3 regions of the Pseudomonas sp. MF08817 genome follow, and region 1 is predicted to be linked to each of the others. Evidence: riboswitches for the same ligand, from Rfam matches in the RefSeq annotation. Region 1 holds a riboswitch; each other region holds the start of a gene.
The links. A riboswitch is a leader RNA that binds a small molecule or an ion and turns the genes downstream of it on or off. The one in region 1 is predicted to bind cobalamin.
Positions count from the first base shown of each region.

Region 2: it holds a riboswitch for cobalamin, as region 1 does, so the genes downstream of both, cobW (cobalamin biosynthesis protein CobW) here and cobO (cob(I)yrinic acid a,c-diamide adenosyltransferase) in region 1, are expected to answer to the same signal.
Region 3: it holds a riboswitch for cobalamin, as region 1 does, so the genes downstream of both, AC19YR_RS07630 (ABC transporter substrate-binding protein) here and cobO (cob(I)yrinic acid a,c-diamide adenosyltransferase) in region 1, are expected to answer to the same signal.

Region 1 covers NZ_JCBCUY010000007.1:23,499-31,108, forward strand. Annotated here, with positions in the region: gene cbiB (adenosylcobinamide-phosphate synthase CbiB) at 1-679, opposite strand, end outside; gene bluB (5,6-dimethylbenzimidazole synthase) at 676-1,326, opposite strand; gene AC19YR_RS06030 (cobyrinic acid a,c-diamide synthase CobB) at 1,323-2,699, opposite strand; gene cobO (cob(I)yrinic acid a,c-diamide adenosyltransferase) at 2,693-3,304, opposite strand; cobalamin riboswitch at 3,383-3,612, opposite strand; gene AC19YR_RS06040 (hypothetical protein) at 3,768-4,352, shown strand; gene AC19YR_RS06045 (PQQ-dependent sugar dehydrogenase) at 4,417-5,730, shown strand; gene AC19YR_RS06050 (class I SAM-dependent methyltransferase) at 5,727-6,389, opposite strand; gene AC19YR_RS06055 (C40 family peptidase) at 6,414-6,947, opposite strand; gene AC19YR_RS06060 (C40 family peptidase) at 7,143-7,610, opposite strand, start outside.
Region 2 covers NZ_JCBCUY010000003.1:64,310-71,919, reverse strand. Annotated here, with positions in the region: gene cobN (cobaltochelatase subunit CobN) at 1-11, opposite strand, end outside; gene cobW (cobalamin biosynthesis protein CobW) at 15-1,082, opposite strand; cobalamin riboswitch at 1,184-1,393, opposite strand; cobalamin riboswitch at 1,462-1,685, shown strand; gene AC19YR_RS03060 (CbtB domain-containing protein) at 1,808-2,002, shown strand; gene AC19YR_RS03055 (CbtA family protein) at 2,014-2,715, shown strand; gene AC19YR_RS03050 (cobalamin biosynthesis protein) at 2,712-3,137, shown strand; gene cobM (precorrin-4 C(11)-methyltransferase) at 3,208-3,954, shown strand; gene nfuA (Fe-S biogenesis protein NfuA) at 4,056-4,640, opposite strand; gene AC19YR_RS03035 (fatty acid cis/trans isomerase) at 4,777-7,068, opposite strand; gene metH (methionine synthase) at 7,224-7,610, shown strand, end outside.
Region 3 covers NZ_JCBCUY010000009.1:53,605-61,214, forward strand. Annotated here, with positions in the region: gene AC19YR_RS07610 (aminotransferase-like domain-containing protein) at 1-239, shown strand, start outside; gene AC19YR_RS07615 (class I SAM-dependent methyltransferase) at 515-1,459, opposite strand; gene AC19YR_RS07620 (OprD family porin) at 1,560-2,906, opposite strand; gene AC19YR_RS07625 (hypothetical protein) at 2,929-3,114, opposite strand; gene AC19YR_RS07630 (ABC transporter substrate-binding protein) at 3,111-4,127, opposite strand; cobalamin riboswitch at 4,273-4,476, opposite strand; gene AC19YR_RS07635 (acetyltransferase domain-containing protein) at 4,630-5,799, shown strand; gene AC19YR_RS07640 (hypothetical protein) at 5,815-6,216, opposite strand; gene AC19YR_RS07645 (urea carboxylase-associated family protein) at 6,338-7,189, opposite strand; gene AC19YR_RS07650 (GntR family transcriptional regulator) at 7,206-7,610, opposite strand, start outside.

The DNA of each region.
Region 1 (7,610 bases):
GGCCTTGCGTGCGCCAGCATTTAAGCGCCAGGCGTGTTTTGCCCAGTAGCGCGTAGGTCAAGGCGACCAGCCGCGCGGGAATGTAGTTGAGCAGGTCGTCGATTTTTGCCGCCGCCCAGCCGAAGCGCTCGAAGCGTTCGTTGCGATAGCCCCACATGGCGTCCAGGGTATTGCTCAGGCGATACAGCACCACCCCCGGCGCGCCGGCCACGGCAAACCAGAACAGCGCGGCGAACACCGCGTCGCTGCCGTTTTCCAGCACCGACTCGGTGGCCGCCCGGGCGACGGCAGTGTCGTCCAGCTCGGCGGTTTCGCGGCTGACCAGGTAGCCAACGCGTTTGCGCGCCTCTGCCAGGTCACCGGCGCGCAGGGCCTGGGCCACTGGCGCCACATGCTCGCCGAGGCTGCGCAGGCCGAGGGCGCAGTACAGCGCGAGGACTTCCACCAGCCAACCGATGTAGGGCAGCCACGACAAAGCTGTAGCCACCAGGGTCAAGGGCAGCACGGCCAGCACCCACGCGGTCACGCCGTGGCTACGCCAGCCGCGCCCGGCGGCATTGAAACGCCGCTCGATGCGCTCGGCGAACGCGCCGAACGCCACCAGCGGATGCCAGCGTCTGGGCTCGCCCAGCAACGCATCCAGCGCCACCGCGGCGGCACTCAACAACGCCACACTCATTGACTCACTCCCCATTGGTTCTCAAACAACAACTCACTCAACGGCCGGGCCTGGGCCCAGCCTTCGAGCACCAGCATCGGTGCTGGATAAAATGCCTCCACCGGCCCCAGGCACAGCACCGCCAAGGGCTTGGCCCCGGCGGGCAGGCCCAGCAGGTCGGCCAGGGCCTGGGGCTCGAACAGCGACACCCAGCCCAGGCCCAGGCCTTCGGCGCGGGCCGCCAGCCAGAGGTTCTGGATGGCGCAAGACAGCGAGGCCAGGTCCATTTCCGGCAAGGTGCGGCGGCCGAACACGTGGCGCTCGCGGTCATCGCTCAGGGCCGCCACCAGCACTTCGGCGCAGTCGTTGATGCCTTCGACCTTGAGCTTCATGAACTCACTGGAACGCTCACCCAACGCCTCGGCGGTGCGCACCCGTTCCTCTTCCACCAACTGCTGGATGCGCCCGCGCAGCGCCCGGTCGCTGATGCGGATAAAGCGCCAGGGCTGCATCAGCCCCACGCTGGGGGCGCAATGGGCGGCTTCGAGCAAGCGGCGCAGCAACGCCGGCGCCACCGTGCCGCCGCTGAAGTGGCGCATGTCACGGCGCTCGGCGATGGCGCGGTAGACGGCGGCGCGGTCGGCCTCTGGGAAGGCGTTGTCGGTCATTGGCTTATCGCGAGCAGGCTCGCTCCCACAGGAGTTTCACCGGCCTCTGTGGGAGCGAGCCTGCTCGCGATAGCGGTCTGGGGCATAAACAAAGCCGCCACCGCCCGCGGGTTGGACGGAAAGTAAAAGTGCACATAGGAGGCCGTCATCCGCCCGTCCCGGTACACCGCTTCGGCGCCGCGCCCGCCGTTGGGGCTCAGGCCCCGGGCGATGGGGGCCAGCGTGGTGGTGGTCAGCGAATGGTGATAGGTGTGGCCACGCAGGCTGCCTTCGGGCAGGTCCACCGTTTGCAGGGCCAGGGCGGCCAAGCGTTTTTGCATCACCGCAGCGCCCGGCAACAGGCCCAGCAGCGGTGCACTCACGCCTTCGACGTCCGTGAGGGAGTCGAGCAGATACAGCATGCCGCCGCACTCGGCCAGCAACGGTTTGCCCGCGCGGTGGTGGGCGCGGATAGCCTCCAGCATCGGCGTGTTCTGCGCCAACGCGACGTGGTGCAACTCCGGGTAACCGCCGGGCAGGTAAAGGCTGTCGACCTCGGGCAACCCGCTGTCATGAATAGGTGAGAAGAAGTGCAACTGGGCGCCCATCGCCCGCAGCAGGTCGAGGCTGGCGCCATAGGTGAAGGCGAACGCCTCGTCCCGCGCCACGGCGATGCGCACGCCGGCCAACAACGGCTCGGCAACCACAGGCTGGGGCGCGGCGAAGGCCACGGCGGGCGGCAGTGCCACTTCGCAACTGCTGGCCAGAGCCGTGGCGGCCGCGTCCAGGCGCAGGTCGAGGTCGTTCAGTTCACTGGCCTGCACCAGGCCCAGGTGGCGGCTGGGCAGCTCGATGCCCGTCTCGCGGGACAACGCGCCGTACCAGCGCAGGCCTTCGGTGAGGCTGCCTTCGAGCAGTTGCGCATGGCGCAGGGTGCCGACGCGGTTGGCCAGCACCCCGGCAAAGGGCAGGTCCGGCTGGTAGCGCGCCAAGCCCAGGGCCAGGGCGCCGAAGGTCTGGGCCATGGCGGTGCCGTCGATCACGCCCAGCACCGGCACGCCGAAGTGGCGCGCCAGGTCGGCACTGGAGGGCGTGCCGTCGAACAGGCCCATGACGCCTTCGATCAGGATCAGGTCGGCCTCCCCCGCCGCTTCCCACAACAGGCGACGGCTTTCCTGCTCGCCCACCATCCACATATCCAGTTGGTACACCGGCGCACCGCTGGCACGCTCCAGAATCATCGGGTCGAGAAAGTCCGGGCCGCATTTGAACACGCGCACCTGGCGCCCCTGGTTACGGTGCAGGCGCGCCAGGGCGGCGGTGACCGTGGTTTTGCCCTGGCCGGACGCCGGCGCCGCAATCAGCACGGCCGGGCACTGGCGCACACTCACAATTCGATGCCTTTTTGCGCCTTGATGCCGGCCTGGAAGGCGTGCTTGAGCAGCCCCATTTCGGTGACGGTGTCGGCCAGCTCGATCATTTGCTCCTTGGCCCCACGGCCGGTGACCACCACGTGTTGCATCGGCGGGCGGGCCTGCAGGTCGCTGAGCACTTGGTCCAGGTCCAGGTAGCCGTGCTTGAGGGCGATGTTCAGTTCATCGAGCACCACCAGGCCGATGGCCGGGTCGCTGAGCAACTGGCGCGATACCGCCCACGCCGCTTGGGCGGCGGCGATGTCGCGCTGGCGGTCCTGGGTTTCCCAGGTGAAGCCTTCGCCCATCACGTGAAAGCGCACCTGCTCGGGGAAACGGCGGAAAAACAACTCCTCGCCCGTGCTGTTGCGGCCCTTGATGAACTGCACCACGCCGCACTGCATGCCGTGGCCCATGGCGCGGGCGAGCATGCCGAACGCCGAGCTGCTCTTGCCCTTGCCGTTGCCGCTGAGCACCAGCAGCAAGCCGCACTCGTTGGGCGAGTTGGCGATGCGTTCATCGATCACGGCTTTTTTGCGCAGCATGCGCGCCAGGTGGCGCTCGTCGCGTTCGGGGGAATCGGTCATGGGGCAGCTCTCCGTTGGGGCTGGATAACGGCGGGCAGGAATAAAGGACGGCAACAAGCCTGGCATCGCCCACCGTGATGCCGTTGGATGGATCAGGCCGGTCTCCGGGCTCATGAGTGGGTTGCCCCGGGCGGTGCGCCTTCCCATGCCCGGGTGGGCACAGTGGCAAAAAGCACAGCCTTGACTCATTTACCGTTGCGGGGGCAGCGCCGGGATCGTGACCGCGCGCTTGGCGCACGCACTCACCGGCTTCCCTGTTTCACCCTGTCGACCGCTGGCCACAGGGCACCTGAAACAAGCGGCGAAGGTTAGAGGGTTGGGGGTGGAGCGTCAATGAAACCCGGGGCCGCCAGGGTTGATTGACTGCGATGGGTCAATAAACGGGCGCCAATCTTGTGCCAGGCTGGAAGCGGCGATATCAAATAGCCATAACCCAAACACGATCGACTCAAGGGAGTGAACGATGCAAGGCATGATTATCAGCAACCCCAAGCTGGAATTTTTGCGACCGATGCTGGAGCGCTGGTTTGACTGCATTGATCGCTACAACCGGGTGCGCGGCGACAACAAGGCGCCGTACTGGTCAGACGAGCGGGCCAACCTGGGGCTGCTCTCGGCCGCAGCCTGGATGGCCGAAATGGTCACCCTGGAACATGCGCCCACCAAAAAGCAGTTGGAAAACGGTGAGCGCAATGCCCGCGCCGACCTGTACATCGCCAGCAAGGACGAATGGGCCTACGTGCAAGCCAGCCAGCGCTGGCCCCAGATCAACCACCTGAACCTGGAGCAGGCCCTGCTCGATATCACCAGCGCCGCCCGCCGCATCAGCTACCCCAGCGACCTGAAGCTGGGCTGCCTGTTCGTCGCCCCGCAAAAAACCCAGCACAGCGCCACCCCCGAAGAACTCCAGGACATGGTCGACGACCTGCAAAAGGAGTACAGCTGCGCCGTGGCCTGGTACTTCCCCTATGCCTACCGCAAGTTGCGCAACGAGGCGGGCAACTACCAACCCGGCATCGCCGTGCTGTTCAAAGAGGCTCGCGGATAAGGTTGAACCCCGCGCCGCGCCCACTGCCCTATGCTTACCGCCGCGTACTCATAGGGAAATGCCCATGTTCAAGCCTCGCTCCGCCTTTATCGTTGTGCTCGCCGCCGGGTTGGTTGCCTGCGGCGAGACGTCCACCTTGCAAGTTTCCGACGGCACCGGGCCGTCGCCGCGCCTGCCGGCGCCGAACAAAACCCTGATCCCCACCGTCAACGTCGCCCCGGCCATCGGCTGGCCGGCGGGCGGCAAACCCGTGGCGGCGGCCGGCACCCAGGTCGCCGCGTTCGCCGAAGGCCTGGAGCACCCGCGCTGGCTTTACGTGCTGCCCAACGGCGACGTGCTGGTGGCCGAAACCAACGCCCCGGCCAAACCCGAGGACAGCACCGGGTTGCGCGGCTGGATCAGCGAAAAAATCATGGCCCGCGCCGGCGCCACCGTGCCGAGCCCGAACCGCATCACCCTGCTGCGCGACGCCGACCACGATGGCGTCGCCGAAACCCGCACGGTGTTCCTGGACAACCTCAACTCGCCGTTCGGCATGGCCCTGGTGGGCAACGACCTCTACGTGGCCGACACCGATCGCCTGCTGCGCTTCCCCTACACCGCCGGCCAGACCCGCATCGAAGCGCCGGCCAGCAAGGTGGTGGATTTGCCCGGCGGGCCGCCCAACCACCACTGGACCAAAAACGTCATCGCCAGCCAAGACGGCAGCAAGCTGTACGTCACGGTGGGCTCCAACAGCAATGTCGGGGAAAACGGCCTGGAGAAAGAAGAAGGCCGCGCGGCGATCTGGGAAGTCGAGCGCGCCAGCGCTAAGGCGCGGATATTCGCCTCGGGCCTGCGCAACCCCAACGGCCTGGCCTGGGAGCCGGACAGCGGTGCGTTGTGGACGGCGGTCAACGAGCGGGACGAAATCGGCAGCGACCTGGTGCCGGACTACATCACCTCGGTGCGCGACGGCGGCTTCTACGGCTGGCCCTTCAGCTACTACGGCCAGCATGTAGACGAGCGCGTCACCCCGCAAAACCCGGACCTGGTGGCCAAGGCCATCGCCCCGGATTATGCGGTGGGGCCGCACACCGCGTCCCTGGGCCTGGCCTTCGCCACGGGCAGCCAATTGCCGGCGCCCTTCACCCACGGCGCTTTTATCGGCCAGCACGGCTCGTGGAACCGCAAACCCCACAGTGGCTACAAAGTGATCTTCGTGCCCTTCAACGCGGGCAAGCCCAGCGGGCCGCCGGTGGATTTACTGACGGGGTTCCTCGACACCGAGGAAAACGCCATGGGCCGCCCGGTGGGCGTGGCGCTCGACCGGCAAGGCGCAGTGCTGGTGGCCGATGATGTAGGCAACAAGGTGTGGCGGGTAACCGCAGCGCGCTAGCGCTTGCGGCACAGGGTCAAACCATCGCCCACCGGCAACAGCGACAGATCGACACGCGGGTCATCCTTCAAGGCCAGGTTCAGGGCCTGGATGGCCAGGGTGTCGGCGCTTTGCGGGTGGGCCTCCAGCACCCGCCCGCTCCACAGGGTGTTGTCGAAAATCGCCAAGCCGCCACCGCGCAGCAAGCGCAAGGCGCTTTCCAGGTAAGCCGGGTAGTTGGCTTTATCGGCGTCGATGAACATCAAGTCAAAGCTGCCGCACAAGCCCTGGCGTTCGATGTGCTCCAGGGTTTCCAGGGCCGGGCCCAGACGCAGCTCGATGCGCGCGGCCACGCCCGCTTCCCGCCAATACTCCTGGGCGGTGGCGTTGTAGTCGCCGGGGATGTCGCAACACAGCAGTGTGCCGTCGTCCGGCAAGGCCTGGGCCATGCACAACGCGCTGTAGCCGGTGAAGGTGCCTACTTCCAGCAAACGCTTGGCGCCGGTCAGTTTCACCAGCAAGGCAAGGAACTGGCCCTGCTCGGGCGCCACCTGCCAGCGGGCCATGGGCAAGGCTTGGGTGTGCTCGCGCAAACGCTCAAGCAACGGCGTTTCGCGCAGGGACACGGCCAGCAGGTATTGGTAGAGGGGGTCGTCGAGGGTGATGCTGCGAGCGGTCACGAGAACCTCCGCGAGGGGGACGCCTTAAGGGTTGTGCGCCAGCTGAGCCGGCGCAAGCACCCGCTTGGCACTCAGGTAAGCCTTCTGCCAGTAGGCCTTGGACAGGCTGTCGAGCTTGACCGTACCGCCCGTGGCCGGAGCGTGGACGAAGCGGCCCTCACCCACATAGATGCCCGCGTGGCTGACCTGGGAACCGCCATTGGTGGCGAAAAACAGCAGGTCGCCGGTTTGCAGGGCATTCTGGTCGACGTCCTGGGCGCGCATGCCGATCATTTCCCGGGTAGAACGCGGCAAGGCGATGCCCGCCGCATCGCGGTAGACAAAGCCGATCAGGCCGCTGCAATCAAAACCCGAATCCGGCGTATTGCCGCCCCAGCGATAGGGCGTGCCCACCAGGCCGAGTGCGCGGAACAGCACATCATCAGCAACCGGGGAGAAGCCCTGGGTCGGTGCGAACACCGGGGCGCGTACCACTTTGGCCGGCGGTACGGTATGGCTGGCACAGCCGCCCAGCAGGGCAACGAGCATAAGGAAGGCGAGACGGGCGGAGGTCGACATGGGCAGAACAATCCTGATCTGGCTGCGGCTTTCTCTGCCGAGGCGCTGAAAACAAAGCCGCGCATGCAAGGCATACACGGCTCGTTAGCAACAACATGTCGGGATTCTAGCGGCTATGAGTCAAACTTCAAGTAAGACTTTAAGTTCGGCTTATAAAGTGAAGGGTTATCCCCGGGCGGTGCCCAGGGAAGACGCTTACTTGCGAGCGGTCATCGTGGTCGGGGCCATGGCCAGGGCGCGCTTGGCTTCGATGAACGTCTTGCTCCAGTAGCTGTCGCCCAGCTTATCGACCCGCACACCACCGCTACGGCGGCTGCTGGAGTGGATGAACTGGTCGTCGCCCAGGTAGATCCCGGCGTGGCTGACGCGGCCACGGCCATTGGTGCTGAAGAACAGCAGATCACCCGGCTTGAGGTTGTTGCGCGCGACCAGGGGGGCATCGACGTTAATCATTTCGCGGGTGGAGCGCGGCAGGTTCATGCCGGCTTCTTCACGGAACAGGTAACCGATGAAACCGCTGCAATCGAAACCGGCTTCAGAGGTGCCGCCGAAACGGTAGCGGGTACCGATCAGGGACATGCCGCGTTCGAGAATGCTGTCGGCCAGCAGCGGGAGCTGGTACGGCTTGCTGTCAGCGAACTCGGCCAGTTCTTTTTCGGTGAC
Region 2 (7,610 bases), on a different contig from region 1:
AGCAGGTGCATGGGTCAGGCGCCGAGAGCGGCGCGCAGTTGCGCTTCGAGTTGGGCGGCATCCAGGTCTTGGCCGATCAACACCAGGTGGGTGGTGCGCGGCTCGTCGCTGCGCCAGGCGCGGTCGAAGTGCTTGTCGAAACGGCTGCCCACGCCCTGGATCAGCAAACGCATCGGCTTGCCCGGGATGGCGGCAAAACCCTTGACCCGCAAGATGCCGTGCTTGACCACCAACTCGTTAAGGGCGGCCAGCAGCAAGCTTTCGTCGGCCTGGGGCAGCTCGATGGAAATGGAGTCGAACGCGTCGTGATCGTGGTCATCTTCGCCGCCATCGCCGTGATGGTGGTCGTGGTGGCTGTGGCGCCCGTCGATGTGCTCTTCGGAACCGGCGCCCAGGCCGATCAGCACGTCCAGGGGCACGCGACCGCTGCTGGCTTCGATGATCTTCACCGCCGGCGGCAGTTCTTCGGCCACTTCCTGGCGCACGCGCTCCAGGTCTTGCGGGGCGATCAGGTCGGTTTTATTGAGGATCACCAGGTCGGCGCTGGCCAATTGGTCGGCGAACAACTCGTGCAACGGCGACTCGTGGTCCAGGTTGGGGTCGAGTTTGCGCTGGGCGTCCACCTGGTCGGGGAAAGCGGCAAAGGTGCCGGCGGCCACGGCCGGGCTGTCAACCACGGTAATCACCGCATCGACGGTGCAGGCGCTGCGGATTTCCGGCCACTGGAAGGCTTGCACCAACGGTTTGGGCAGGGCCAGGCCGGAGGTTTCGATGAGGATGTGGTCCAGATCGGCGCGGCGCGCCACCAGTTCGCGCATCACCGGGAAGAACTCTTCCTGCACCGTGCAGCACAGGCAGCCGTTGGCCAGTTCATAGACGCGGCCGTTGGCTTCTTCTTCGGTGCAGCCGATGGCGCACTGCTTGAGGATTTCGCCGTCGATGCCCAGCTCGCCGAACTCATTGACGATCACCGCGATACGCCGGCCCTGGGCGTTGTCGAGCATGTGGCGCAGCAAGGTGGTTTTGCCCGAACCGAGGAACCCGGTGACGATGGTGACGGGGAGTTTGGCCAGTGTTTTCATCGGATGCCCTTTGGCAAAGGGGGCGGGCATACGGGACGGCTGGCCGGGCGCGGGGGGCGCCAAGGCAGATTTCGCCACCGGATCACCCCGCCCGGTTGAATGTGAGAATCAGTGACGAGGCAGGTCTCCTGGCTGACGGTGGGCCAGTCCTTGGACTGGCATTCGCTGCGCCTTCCCGCTTGGCCCGAAGGCATCAGCAGTGGCGTGGCAGCGAACAGCACCGTTCACAGTTGCGGGGGCAGCCGCGGCATTGACCGCGTTCCCTTCTTAGCTTCGGCACGGGCCGAAGAACCTCGAACGCGCAAGGCTACGCAGTGCGTAGGGGCGGGTCAATGCCGGGCGCCTCGGGCATTTGACGCCCCGCCCTCGCCCATGCTCTCCTACGCACCTTGTTACAGGTGCCCTTGACAGGGTGAAACGGGAAACCGGTGGATCATGTGCTTTACTCAAGCCCTTGATGAATCCGGTGCTGCCCCCGCAACGGTAAGCGAGAGAGGAATCACAGCCACTGTGCCAACCGGCATGGGAAGGCGATTCCAGCAGGCCACGGCGCAAGCCCGGCCCCTCGCAAGCCCGGAGACCGGCCAGTGACACGACAGTGCGCCCCCACGGCCACTTTCACCCAACAAACCCGCGGTGGGCGGGCGCTGTCTGAAGCCCTGCGGGCCCGCCTCGCAGGGGTTTGCATGCGCTCGATCCGCCCTGACACCACAAAGGGAAGCGCCATGTCGATCATCAGCAGCACTCGCCATACCGGCACCGCCAGCAGCACCGCCACCTTGAGCCAACGCCTCACTGCCGCCATCGGCGCGTCGATTTTGGGCGCGTGCCTGGTGTATTTCGCCGGGTTCTCCCACATCGAAGCGGTGCACAACGCCGCCCACGATACCCGCCACAGCGCCGCGTTCCCGTGCCATTGAGACCTGCCGCCATGATTAAGCGCATCGCCCAAACCGCAGGTTTCACCGGCCTGCTGGCCGCCCTGCTGCTGACCCTGCTGCAAAGCTTCTGGGTCGCGCCGTTGATCCTCCAGGCCGAAACCTATGAAAGCGCCCCGGCGGCCCAGGCCCATGAACACGCCGACAGTGCCGGCGCCGCCCACAGCCACGACGCCGAGGCCTGGGAGCCCGAAGACGGCTGGCAGCGCGTGCTGTCCACCACCGGCGGCAACCTGGTGGTGGCAGTCGGTTTCGCCCTGATGCTGGCCGGGCTCTACACCCTGCGCGCGCCCAACAGCACCGTGCAAGGCTTGTTCTGGGGCCTGGCCGGTTATGCGACTTTCTGCCTGGCGCCGACCCTGGGCCTGCCACCGGAATTGCCGGGCACCGCTGCCGCCGACCTGGCGCAACGGCAGATGTGGTGGGTCGGCACCGCCGCGTCCACTGCCGCGGGCATCGCCCTGGTGGTGTTCGGCAGGCACTGGGCGCTGAAAATCCTCGGCGCGGCGATCCTGGCCGTGCCACACGTGATCGGCGCGCCGCAGCCAGAAGTGCATTCGATGCTGGCCCCCGAAGCCCTCGAAGCGCAGTTCAAGATCGCCTCGCAACTGACCAATGCCGCGTTCTGGCTGGCCCTGGGCCTGATTAGCGCGTGGTTGTTCCGCCGCAAGGGTGGCGCCTCATACCCGGCGTGAGCCGCCCCAGCCCGGCGCCGATCCTGGTGATCGGCCTGGGCTGTCAGCGGGGCTGCCCCGCCAGCACGCTGCGCGCGTTGCTCGACCAGGCCCTGCAAGCCCACCGCATCGACCTGGACGCGGTGCAAGCCCTGGCCAGCATCGACCTCAAGCGCCACGAACCGGGTCTGCTGGAACTGGCGGCGCAATTGGGCTTGCCGTTGACCTGCTTCAGTAGCGTGGAACTGGCCACCTATCAAGATCAACTGAGCCATCAATCTCAGATCGCTTTCGAGCGCACCGGGTGCTACGGCATCGCCGAAAGCGCCGCCCTGGCCCTGGCCGAGCGCCTGGCGCAAGAGCCCTCCAGCCTGGTGATTCGTCGGCAGAAATACGCCCAGGCCACCTTTGCATTGGCGCGGGCCACGCAAAAGCGCCGATAATCGCCGCCCCGATCATGAGCAATCTTCATCTGCAAGCCTGCTCGCCCCCTCTTTTGCCTAGGACACCGCCATGACGGTCTACTTTATCGGTGCCGGCCCCGGCGACCCGGAACTCATCACCGTCAAGGGCCAGCGCCTGATCCGCCGTTGCCCACTGATTATCTACGCCGGCTCCCTGGTGCCCGCTGCGGTGCTCGAAGGCCATAACGCCGAACAGGTCATCAATAGCGCCGAACTGCACTTGGAACAGATCATCGAGCACATCAAGAGCGCCCACGGCAAAGGCCAGGACGTGGCCCGCGTGCACTCCGGCGACCCGAGCCTGTATGGCGCCATCGGCGAGCAGATCCGCTGCCTGCGGGAATTGGCCATCCCCTTTGAAATCATCCCCGGCGTCACCGCCACCGCCGCTTGCGCCGCGTTGCTGGGGGTGGAACTGACCCTGCCGGATGTGGCGCAAAGCGTGATCCTGACCCGCTACGCCGACAAAACCGCGATGCCGCCCGGTGAAACCTTCGCCAGCCTTGCCGCCCATGGCACCACCATGGCTGTGCACCTGGGAGTCAACCATCTGGAAAAAATCGTCGCGCAGCTGCTGCCCCACTACGGCGCCGACTGCCCCATCGCCGTGGTGCACCGTGCCAGTTGGCCGGATCAGGACTGGGTGCTCGGCACCCTCGACGACATCGTGGGCAAGGTCCAGGCCAAGGGTTTTCGGCGTACGGCGCTGATCCTGGTGGGCCGGGTGCTGGCCAGCGACAGCTTTGGCGAATCGTCCCTGTACCGGGCGGGGCATGCGCACCTCTATCGGCCGTAGGAAGGGCGCCACAAGCTGCAAGCTTTAAGCTTGTAACTGCGCTTTTTGGGCATAAAAAAACGGCGCTCACGGGCGCCGTTTTTGGTGTGCAGCGAACGCCTTTAGTAGTAGGCGTTTTCTTTCTGCGTGTGGTCGGTCACGTCGCGCACGCCCTTGAGCTCCGGGATGCGCTCGAGCAGGGTGCGCTCGATGCCTTCGCGCAGGGTCACGTCGGCCTGGCCGCAGCCTTGGCAACCGCCGCCGAACTTGAGCACCGCGATGCCGTCGTCGACGACGTCGATCAGGCTGACCTGGCCGCCATGGCTGGCCAGGCCTGGGTTGATTTCGGTTTGCAGGTAGTAGTTGATGCGCTCGTTGACCGGGCTGTCGGCGCTGACCATTGGCACCTTGGCGTTCGGCGCCTTGATCGTCAACTGGCCGCCCATGCGGTCAGTGGCGTAGTCGACGACCGCGTCATCCAGGAAGGCTTCGCTGAACGAATCGATGTAGGCGGTGAAGCTCTTGAGCCCCAGCGCGGTGTCTTCGGGTTTTTCTTCCCCGGGCTTGCAGTAGGCAATGCAGGTCTCGGCGTACTGGGTGCCGGGCTGGGTGATAAAGACGCGAATGCCGATGCCCGGGGTGTTCTGCTTGGACAGCAGATCAGCCAGGTAGTCGTGGGCGGCGTCGGTGATGGTAATGGCAGTCATAAAAACTCCTCGCAGGCGTGCGGGGAGTTTACGCCAATCAAGGCCTCGGACAAAGTCCTAGTATTTTTGTCGGAAACAGGAGGCGGCTGAGAGCCGCCAGCGGCAAGCTACAAACGTTGAACTTGCCGCTTGCCGCTCAAAGATTCCCATACCGATTCATATCCAAAACTCCCTCTTCCACCGGGTCTGTTTCCTGGATGTAGCGGCTCAGGTCGTGGAAGTACTGCCAGAACTGCGGATGGCTGCGGCGCACGCCCCAGCGTTCGACAATCTGCTCGAAGCGGTAGCGGTCGCGGGCGTTTTCCATCTGCTCGACGAAGGCCGGCACTTGCTCGGCCGGGATGTTGAACATGAAGTTGGGGTAGCTGCTCAGTACCCCCGGGTAGAGGGTCAGGGTGTCCAGGCCCGGTTGGTAGCGCATCGACTCACCCAGCAAAAACGCCACGTTGCTGTGGGCGCGGTTGCGCAGCAGGCTGTACACAGCGCGCGTGCCGTCGCGGGTTTCGATGCGCAGCATCGTCGCCTCGGGCAACTGGTCGATGACCTTGAGCCCCGCGGCCGGGCGCGACACCAAGCGGCTGAGGGCCTGTTCGGCATGTTGCAGCGCCGGGTCGATGTTGGGCCGCGAGCAGTAGGCGTTTTCGCAGCGGTTGATCGGGTCGGGGTTGGCATTGAGCTCGCCGTAGCGCGCCAACAATTGCTGGGCGAAGTCGCGCTTAGGGTCGCGGGCATCGAGTTTCAGGGCGCTGGCCTTGTCGTTATCGATGCTTTCGTAGTCGAGCCACATCTTGACCTTGCCACTGTTCTGGTACCAATCGTCGAGGTAGGCATCCCGGGAGTTGGCCGGCATCAGGCGCAGGAAATTCTGCTCGGCGCCGTTGCGGATCAGGTCGAAGTACAGGCGCGTCTGGGCCTGGTGGGAGACGTTGCCGAACACATCGAAATTGACCGCCAACTGATAGTAGGTGCGCTCCAGCAGCGGGAAATCGAACAGCCACAGCGTCTGCGGCACTTCACCGATCAGGCCTTTGGTCACCGAGGCGCTGTCGAAGTGACGGAAGATGCTCAGCAGCGCGTTGTCGTTGCCGGCCCACAGGCTCGACCAGCTCGGTGCCGGGGCGTCGGCGTAGGCGCCGCGGCGCAGGGCTTCGTATTCATTGCGCTTGTCGCGGTAGGCGTGCCACAGGCTCAGGACACTGCCGACGTCGTCGTTCTGCCCGGGCATGGCCAGCAGCGGCGTGGCGTGGCCACGGTAGTTGGGGTCGGTGATGTAGAGGTCGTGTTCGGGGGCCTGGAACAGCGCCCAGAAGTTATCGCGGATCACGTCCGTGGCGATCTGCCCCCGGCACACCGGGCCGCGAATAAAGGTGCGCACGAAGTATTCGGCGTTATCGAGCATGAACTGATAACGCGCCGCCGCAGGGATCGCCTCGAAGGTCTGGAACGGGTTCTCCCGCCGTGCCGGCCCGTAGCCCGGCAGCGCCGTGACCTGCCAGTTGCCGCTGTAGAACAGGGTTTTGATCCGCGCCAGTTTCGCCGCGCTCAGCGGGTAGGTGATGTGGGTCTTGTGCACGATCACCCCTTGCACCGGCCACAAGCGGTAGTACACCCGCGTGCCCGGGTCGTCGTTGGGGCGACGCGTGGCGATCAGGTCGATGGGTTGGCCGGGCGGCGTGCGCGAACGCACCCACTGAAAGAAATGCCCCGGCTCGCCGCCCTTGAAATACACATGGGCCAGGAACAGGTGCTCATACAACCAGCGCGCCACCAGGCTTTCCCGGGCGCCGGGGGCGTTGAGCAGGCTCTCCCATTGGATGATCTGCCCCGCTTCCTCGGCGGTGGGTGCCAAGGCCTGTTGGTCCAGGGGCGCGCCAGAGGCCAGCCAGCCTTGCAGGGTTTGGTATTGCGAGTCGCTCAGGCCGGTGACGGCCAGCGGCATGCCCTCCTTGGGGTGGGTGCTGGCGTAGGCGGCGAACTCCCCGGGCTGCGGGCACATGTTTTCGCGGTTCAGGCCCAGGACGATCTCTTCGGGCAACTTGGCGTTGGGCTGCAACGGCGCGCTGTGGCCCAGTTCCAGCATCCGCGCCATCAACCCGGCCTGGCTGCTTTGGGTGTCGAGCACCGAGGTAAACCCCTTGTCCTGCCACGCCGCTTTGCCGAAGGCGTCGTAGAACAAACGGGTAGGCATTTGCGCCTGGCTGCGCTCGCCGTTGTACACCGGCAGTTTCGTCGCGCCACGGGCCGCGCCCTCCGCGCTGCCCAGGTTGAGCTGGCAGGCGGCGTCGTTGCAGGCGTGGCAGGCCACGCACTTCTCGGTGAAGATCGGCTGCACGTCGCGGGTATAAGAAATGGCCGGCTCCGGACGTTGGGCCAGCGCCAGGGTGCTGAACAACACCAGCACAGCGCTGATGGCGAGGCGATACGGCATGTCACGGGTCCCGAAGATAAAAAAACGTCGCGATTCTACCGGGCCACGGCCCCGGCCAACATGAGCGATATTCATGCAAAAGCCGTTCATGATTAAAAAGCATGCCGGTTTGCTATGATCGCCGCTCTTTTGTGTTGGCCTTACCAGGTAGTCCTATGTCCGATCGCAGCGCTCGCCTCCAAGCTCTTCATCAAGCTCTCAAAGAGCGCATCCTGATTCTCGATGGTGGCATGGGCACGATGATCCAGAGCTACAAGCTCGAAGAGCAGGACTACCGTGGCAAGCGTTTCGCCGACTGGCCCAGCGACGTCAAGGGCAACAACGACCTCTTGGTGCTCAGCCGCCCGGACGTGATCGGCGCAATTGAAAAGGCCTACCTGGACGCCGGCGCCGACATCCTGGAAACCAACACTTTCAACGCCACCCAGGTGTCTCAGGCCGACTACGGCATGCAGGCCCTGGCCTACGAACTCAACGTAGAAGGCGCACGCCTGGCGCGTAAAGTGGCCGACGCCAAAACCCTGGAAACCCCCGACAAACCG
Region 3 (7,610 bases), on a different contig from region 1:
TGCCCTGGGTGGGCCACCCGGCGTCGTACTTCCTCTGGCTACCCCTGGGCGAAGACGCCCGCGCCGACCGGATCGCCAAGGACCTGTTGGCGCGGCAGATCGCCGTCTCCACCGCCGAGCCCTTCGCCACCTCGGCCCACGTGCCCCATGCCTTGCGCCTGGCCTTGGGCTCGGCCCCCTTGGAAACCCTTGGCCCGGCCCTGGAAACGGTGAAGTGGGTGGTGCAGGCGCACACTTAGGCCTGCGCACCCTGATTGGCCGATGGCGGCAGGTTGGTGTGGGCGCGGGCTCTGCTCCTCTTCTATGGGAGCAACTGTGTTACCCCTGCCATTTGTCACCGCCACTGCGTGCCGCCCTCGCGAGCAGGCTCGCTCCCACAGAGGAAAAACAAATCCCACCCACACTGTGGGAGCGGGCCCTGCCCGCGATGAAGCCGGGGCAGGCGATGCACTTCTGGCGGCTGGAATGCCGCCCTCGCGGGCGAGCGGCGCCGCCCGGCCTGCTGGCCAAGCCCTTACTGAGCGCCCGCCACAAACACCAGCGCCTTCAAGCCGCTTTGCGGGTCGATGTCGGGGAATTCCGGGGGGTTGTCCAGGCGTTGCACAAAGCGCAGGCCCGGGGCGCCTTGGGTGACGCCGTCGATGATGAAGTCGGCGCCCAGGGACGGGTCGTTCATGCACGCCAGGACCGTGCCGCCCTCGGCCAGCAGTTCCGGCAGGCGGCGGATGACGCGGGCGTAGTCCTTGGTCAGCAGGAAGCTGCCTTTCTGGAAGGACGGCGGGTCGATGATTATCAGGTTGTAAGGCCCGGTGTGCTTGACCTTGCCCCAGGACTTGAACAAGTCATGGCCCAAAAAGCTCACGCGGGCCAGGTCATGGCCGTTGAGGCGGTGGTTGTCGCGGCCTCGGCTCAGGGCCGCGCGGGACATGTCCAGGTTGACCACATGGCGCGCGCCGCCTTCGATGGCCGCCACCGAGAAGCCGCAGGTGTAGGCGAACAGGTTCAGCACCCGCCGGTCACGAGCGTTGGCCTTGACCCAGTCGCGGCCGTAGCGCATGTCGAGAAACAGCCCGCTGTTCTGCTTTACGCCCAAGTCCAGCAGGTAGCGCAGGCCGCCCTCGGTGAGGGTCCATTGCTCCAGCGGCTCGCCCAATAGCCACTCGGTGGTGCTTTGCGGCAGGTAGCGGTGCTGCAGCGCCAGGTGATGGGCGCCGCTGGCTTGCCAGGGCGCTTGTTGGGTGAGGGTGTGCAGGCTGGCGACGAGGGCCTGCAACTGTTCCTGGCTCGGTTCCTTGAACAACGACACCAGCACCACCCCTTGCAGCCAGTCTACGGTCAGTTGTTCCAGCCCCGGCCAGCAGCGCCCACGGCCATGGAACAGGCGCCGGGTTTCGGCCGGCGGGGCTTGCAGGGCGGTGGACAGGTGAGCGTGCAGGGTGGACAGGGCGTCGGCATTCATCGGGCAGGTTCGGCAGGGGGAAAGGCCGGCATTCTAAACACAAAGCCACGGCGCTGCTGGATTCGCCCTGGCGCCATCGCTTCTTGGCAATGCCTCTGGCTCAGAAGCCGCCGCCGAGGGGGTATTCCACCGCGAGGCGGATCTGGTCGCTGTCCAGTTCGGCCTGGGCACGGTTGCCGCGATGCACATTGTGCCGCACGGAAAACGCCGCGCCCTTGGCCTTGCCGCTTTGCACCACATAGCGGGCTTCGAAGTCGCGCTCCCAGTGTTTGCCACCCTGGCCGTAGCCCAGGTAGGCGTAGCCGCCCGCAGGGTCGAGGTGGCTGGCGTCGATCTGGCTGCCACGAAGGTAGGCCGCGCTCAGGCTCAGCCCCGGCAAGCCGAAGGTTTGCAGGCCCAGGTCGTAGCGCGCCTGCCAGGATTGCTCGTTCGGCGCGTTGAAGTCCGAGAGCTGCACGGCGTTGCTGATGAAAATCGCCCCACGGGTGACGTAGTCGAATGGCGTGTCGCCGCGCACCTTCTGGTAGCCCAGGCTGAAGGTCTGCGGGCCGCTGGTGTAGCCGGACATCAGGCTCCACGTGGTGTTGTCGATGCGCCCCGACAGCGCCTGGCCCTCGTCGGTGGTGCGGTACAGGTTGAGGTTCAGCGACAGTGAGCGGGTGGGGCTCAAGGCGTGGCTGAACGTGGCGCCCAGGTAATGCTGGTTCCAGGTATCGGCATAACGTGAGGTGTAGAGGCTGGCGCTCAGGCCCGGGGTGGCGCTGTAGACCACGCCCGCAAGGTCGAAGGCGTTGCCCTGGCGGCCATTGGAGTAATTGACCACAAAGCCGCGGTCGTGGCTTGAGGCATTGCGGTCGGTGCTTTCGGTGAAGTGCCCACCGAGCAGTTTCACCCCGGCCCATTCCTGGCTGGTGAGGAACAGCCCGGTGGCGGTTTCCGGCAGGAGGCGGCTGTCGGAGGAACTGAATACGGGGGTTTTCACCCGTTGTTCGCCCCAGGCCAGGGTGGTGGACGACACCCGCAATTTCAGCGCTGCGCCGCCACGGCTGAAGCTGTTTTTGGGGTGGCCGTCGTGGTCCAGCCCCAGCAGCCGCGCCTTGCCCGCGCGGCCGCCACCGCTGTCCAGTTGCAAGCCTTGGTAAGCGTGGGCATCGACGCCCACACCCACCGTGCCCTGGGTAAAGCCCGACTGCACACTGCCCATCAGCCCGTAGGCCCATTCTTCGGCGTAGCCATTGCGCTCGCTGCGGGGTTTGTAGGCGTTGCGCGCGCCGTTGCTGCGGGCGCCGTGACGGTACTCGCGTTGGTCGTACACGCTGCGGTTGAGCAGGGTCCAGGTGCTGTCTTCGACAAAACCCTTGGCCTGTTCCTGGGCGGACCCGGCGTTGGCCAGGGTGCTGTGGCCGAGCAAGGCGACGGGCAGTGCCAGCGCAGTGATGTAACGCATCGGGGTGGTCTCCAGGAAGGGTTCAAGAGGCGTGGAAGCGCAGGATCTGCGCGCCATCGCTGGGGTCGGTCAACCAGCCCGCGCCCCGAAGCTTATTGGCCAGGGTTTGCAAGACCATGGGCAGGCTGATGGCGGTTTCGCCCAGGGCCGCGCCGGCGATCACCGCCAGCACCAGCAGGCCATGGCCGAGTAACCGGGCGTGTCTCATTTAGGCAACTTGAAGTGCTCAACCGCGCTAGCCAGCTCCTCAATGGCGCCGAACATCCGCGTGCTGGCGTTCATGCCGTGGGCGTCGATGATGACGATGCGGTCGTGCTTGACTGCGTCCATGTGGCGGGTCACTGGGTTGCTCTTGAGGAATTCCAGTTTTTTGCGGTAGTCGTCGGCGGGGTAGCGGCGCCGGTCCATGCGCGCAATCACCAGGATATTGGGGTTGGCCTTGGCGATGGTTTCCCAGCCCACGGTGGGCCATTCCTCGTCGGATTCGATCACGTTGCGCATCCCCAGGGCGCTGAGCATGAAATCGGGAATGCCCTTGCGGCCCGCCACATAGGGGTCGAAGCCAAGGTCGGCGCTGGAAAACCACACCACTGCGGAGACGTCCCGGGGGTGCTGCTGGCGCGCCTGGGCCACGGCGTTGGCCAGGCGATTCTTCAGGTCGCTGACCAGGCGCTGGCCGCGGTCCTCCACATCGAAGATCTGTGCAAGCTCGGTGATGCTCTTGTACAGGCTGTCCACGCTGAAGGCCTTGAGGCGCGTGCCATCGGCGCCCACCAAGTTGTCCTTGCCTTCGCAGTCGGAGGGCAGCAGGTAGGTAGAGATCTTCAGTTCATGGAACTGCTCGCGGGTGCCGACCGCGCCTTGGGGCCCAACCATCCACTCCAGGTCCACGGCCACCAGGGCGGGGCGCTTGCCGATCACCGCTTCAAAACTGGGTTCGTTGTCGGCCAGGCGTTCGACCTTGGCATCCTGGGCCTTGAACTGCGGCAGCACTTCGTTGAACCACAGCGAGGTGCCTACCAGTGTGTCGCCCAGGCCCAGGGCGTAGAGCATCTCGGTGCCGGATTGGCCGATGGTCACGGCCTTGGCCGGCGCCTCGCTGAACGTCAGGGGCACGCCGCAGTTGTTCAGGTGCAACGGGTATTCGGTGGCACTGGCGCACAGGCTCAGCGAGGTCAGGCCGAGGCCGGCGAACAGGGCGTTGAGGTGGGGCAGTGACATGAAATGCGATCTCCATTGGAACCGGTGCACGGGCAGGGCACGGCCTTGGAAAACACATCCCTCAAACGCTGCCGCCAGGGCAGGGTAAAGCTGAAAACGCATCGAAAACCGCGTGCGGATGTCCTTTCCGGACACCCCGCCGGTTAGTGTTTGCTACGGGCCGGCAGGTGTTCTGATTGGCGCTTCGCGGTCCGCCAGCGGCCTTCCCGGGAGGTTTTCCGGTGGCGTGCGTGGAGGCAGGGGGCTCGGCGCCTACAGTTGCGGGGGCAGTTCCGTTTCAGCGTGGCTTACGGCGCGCTGGGGGATTCCCTGTCAGTTCCTTGCGCCAACCGGCGGGCGGCATGTTAGTTCATCGATACGCATTCAACCAGCGGCGGGGCAAGTGTATGGCCGTGATTGCGCGGTGCATTGCGCTAGCTTGTCATGTTATAAGGTAACGGTTCAAGCTTTTCATCGACCGCTCTGGCGAGCGGGTTTCCTATCATCCCGTTGCGAATACTCCATGACCCATACCCCTTCACCCGCTGTTAGCCCCCCGATTTCACGTCTGCTGTCCATCGATGCCCTGCGTGGGCTGGTGATCCTGTTCATGCTGCTCGATCACGTGCGCGAAACCTTCCTGCTGCACCGCCAGGTCGGCGACCCGATGGACATCGCCAGCACCGAACCGAGTCTGTTTATCAGCCGTACCCTGGCCCATTTGTGCGCCCCGGTGTTTGTGCTGCTCACCGGGTTGTCGGCGTGGTTGTACGGCGAAAAATATGCCGGCAAGGCTGATGTCGCGGCGTTCCTGTTCAAGCGTGGGTTGTTCCTGGTCCTGCTGGAGCTGACCTTGGTGAATTTCGCCTGGACCTTCCAGTTCCCGCCCAGCGTGATCTACCTGCAAGTGATCTGGGCCATCGGCCTGAGCATGCTCGCGCTGTCGCTGCTGGTGTGGCTGCCACGGCCGGTGTTGGCATTGCTGGCGGTGGCGATCATCGCCGGGCATAACCTGCTGGACGGCGTGCATTTCCCCGTGGAGTCGGCCTTGCACGTGCCGTGGGCGATCCTCCACGACCGTGGCTGGCTGGCGTTTTCTGCGGAGTTGCGCCTGCGTACCTCTTACCCGGTATTGCCGTGGATCGGCGTGATCGCCCTGGGCTACGTGCTGGGGCCGTGGTTCAGCCGCAGCACGCCGGTGGCGGGGCGCCAGCGGCGCTTGCTGGGCTGGGGTGTGGCGGCGTTGCTGGGGTTTGTGCTGGTGCGCCTGGCCAACGGTTATGGCGAAAAACCCTGGGCCGTGGGCGACACCGCGCTGCACACCCTGATGGGCTTTTTCAACATCACCAAGTACCCGCCGTCGCTGCTGTTCCTGACCTTGACCCTCGGGCTTGGGCTGCTGCTGTTGCTGGCCTTCGAGCGGGCCGGCCAGCGGCGGTGGCTGCTGCCGTTGGCGGTATTGGGCTCGGCGCCGATGTTCTTCTACCTGCTGCACCTGTATGTGCTCAAAGCCTTGTATCTATTGGCGGTGGCGGCGTTCGGGCTGAACCAGGGCAGCTACTTTGGCTTCGACTCCATTGGCGCGGTGTGGCTGATGGCGATGGCCCTGGCGCTGGCGGTGTACCCGCCAGTGCGCTGGTTCTCTGCGCTTAAGGCCCGGCGCCGCGACCTCGCCTGGCTCAAATACCTGTAGCCCCTACGGCACGGCTCAGGCGTCGCGCAGCAGGTCGTTGGCGTTGAGCAGGCTGTAGGCGATCTGCGGGTTTTTTTCCAGGGCGCGGCGGATAGCGGCAGGGATGGTCTGGCGGGTTTTGCGGCACAGGCCTGGGGTGTCGTCGATCTGGATCTGGATGCCGCGCATGCTGCGCACTTCATTGAAACCGGGGGCGACCTGCACGCGGATGCCGAGCAACTGGAGCATTTTGCGCTGCATGTGTTCCAGGTCGTCCAGGCTGTGCAGGTTTTCCAGGCGTTCGAGCAGGCGTTTTTCTTCGGCCCGGGTCAGGCTCAGGATCGGCAATTGCAGCAGTTCCTGCTCCGGCAAGCGGTCGCGCCCGCAGGTGCAGGCGCCGGGAGGGCAGGGTTGGCGCAGGTGGGCAGGCGTGGTCATGGGCAGCAGCATAGCGACTGGCGCGCGGCTTTGCCTATCACGGCGCCAGCGCACCGGGTGGCGCGCGTGCAACGCAGAGGCTGGCTGTGCCGGCCTCATCGTCAGGCGGGCGCCCAGGGCCTTACTTCTCCCACTCCGCCTTGGGGATCAGCAGGCCATGGTTGCCGTTGTAGGCGGCGCGTTGCGGCGGTTGCCAGCCGTCGAGCAGGCTGTCGTCGAGGCGGTAGATTTCCACGCCCAGGGGCCGGCAGACCTTGAGCGGGTCTTCGGCGTCCGGGCCCCACATCGGCAGCGAGAGGTCGCCGCCCGGGCAGGTGGAGAGGGCGCACAGCAGGTCGATTTCGGCGAAGAACTCCAGGTAGTCACCTTTCTGCGCCGGGCAGGCTTTCATGAAGTACATGTCGTCGTGGTTAAGGCCCGTGCACTGGAAGATGTTCAGCACGTCATGCACGTCGAACTCGGTCAGGCCGTGGGGCAGCACAGCGCGGGTCAGGTTGGAGTGGCAGTGGTGGTGGAAGTCTTCGCCGGTGAGCATTTTGTTCACGTAGGGGTCGCAGCGGGTGCCGAGCAGGTCGTGCAGGCGCCCGCCGTGCTCGTCGATGCCGTAGGCGGCCAGGCTGTCGTCGGTGATAGTGACCATCGGGCGCAGAAACGGCAGGTTCGACCACAAGCGGTCATAGGTGGTCACGTGGGCGCCCTGCAACTGGCGGGTGCGCGCGGCCCACATGCGTTCGCGTGGGTCGTTGGCGTTCCACACGTTGAAATCGCCCACCTGCGGGCCGACCGGGGTGGTCACGCGGAATACATGGCCGGCCGGCACTTTCCAGGCGCGGCCGGTGCGGATCGGCACTTCGAACTGCTCGATCAGGGTGCGAGCGCTTGGGGTCTGGCGCACGCGGTCGTAGAACGCGGTATCGACTTGCAGGGCGGCGCCTTTGCTGACCTGGTAGGCCGCGGGGTAGTCCTTGTACATGGTGGGTCCTCTTTTTTCAGTGTTTGGGGATGCTGGCGAGAATGTCCAGCAACACCCGTTCGGAGTCGTTGAGGTAGCTGCTCATGGCTTCTTCGGCTTCTTTCTTGCGCCCCTCGCCCAGCAGGTCGTGGATGTGCCGGTCGCGCTCCAGCCAGGGTTTCTGGAAGGTTTCTTCGCTGGGGGCGTTGGAGAACACCAAACGCATCTGGGCGGCGACATGGGTGAAGAATTCGTCGAACAGGGGGCTGCGCAGCAGGCCGACGATGTGTTGGTGAAAACGCAGGCTGTGGGTGCCGAAGGCCTGCCAGTTTTCGCGGTCCTGGGCCAGTTGTGCGGCTTCGATGGCTTGCAGCATCAGGTCGGACTGGTACTCGCGCAGCGGTTTGCTGGCGGCGATGGCCTGCAATTCCAGGGTGCGCCG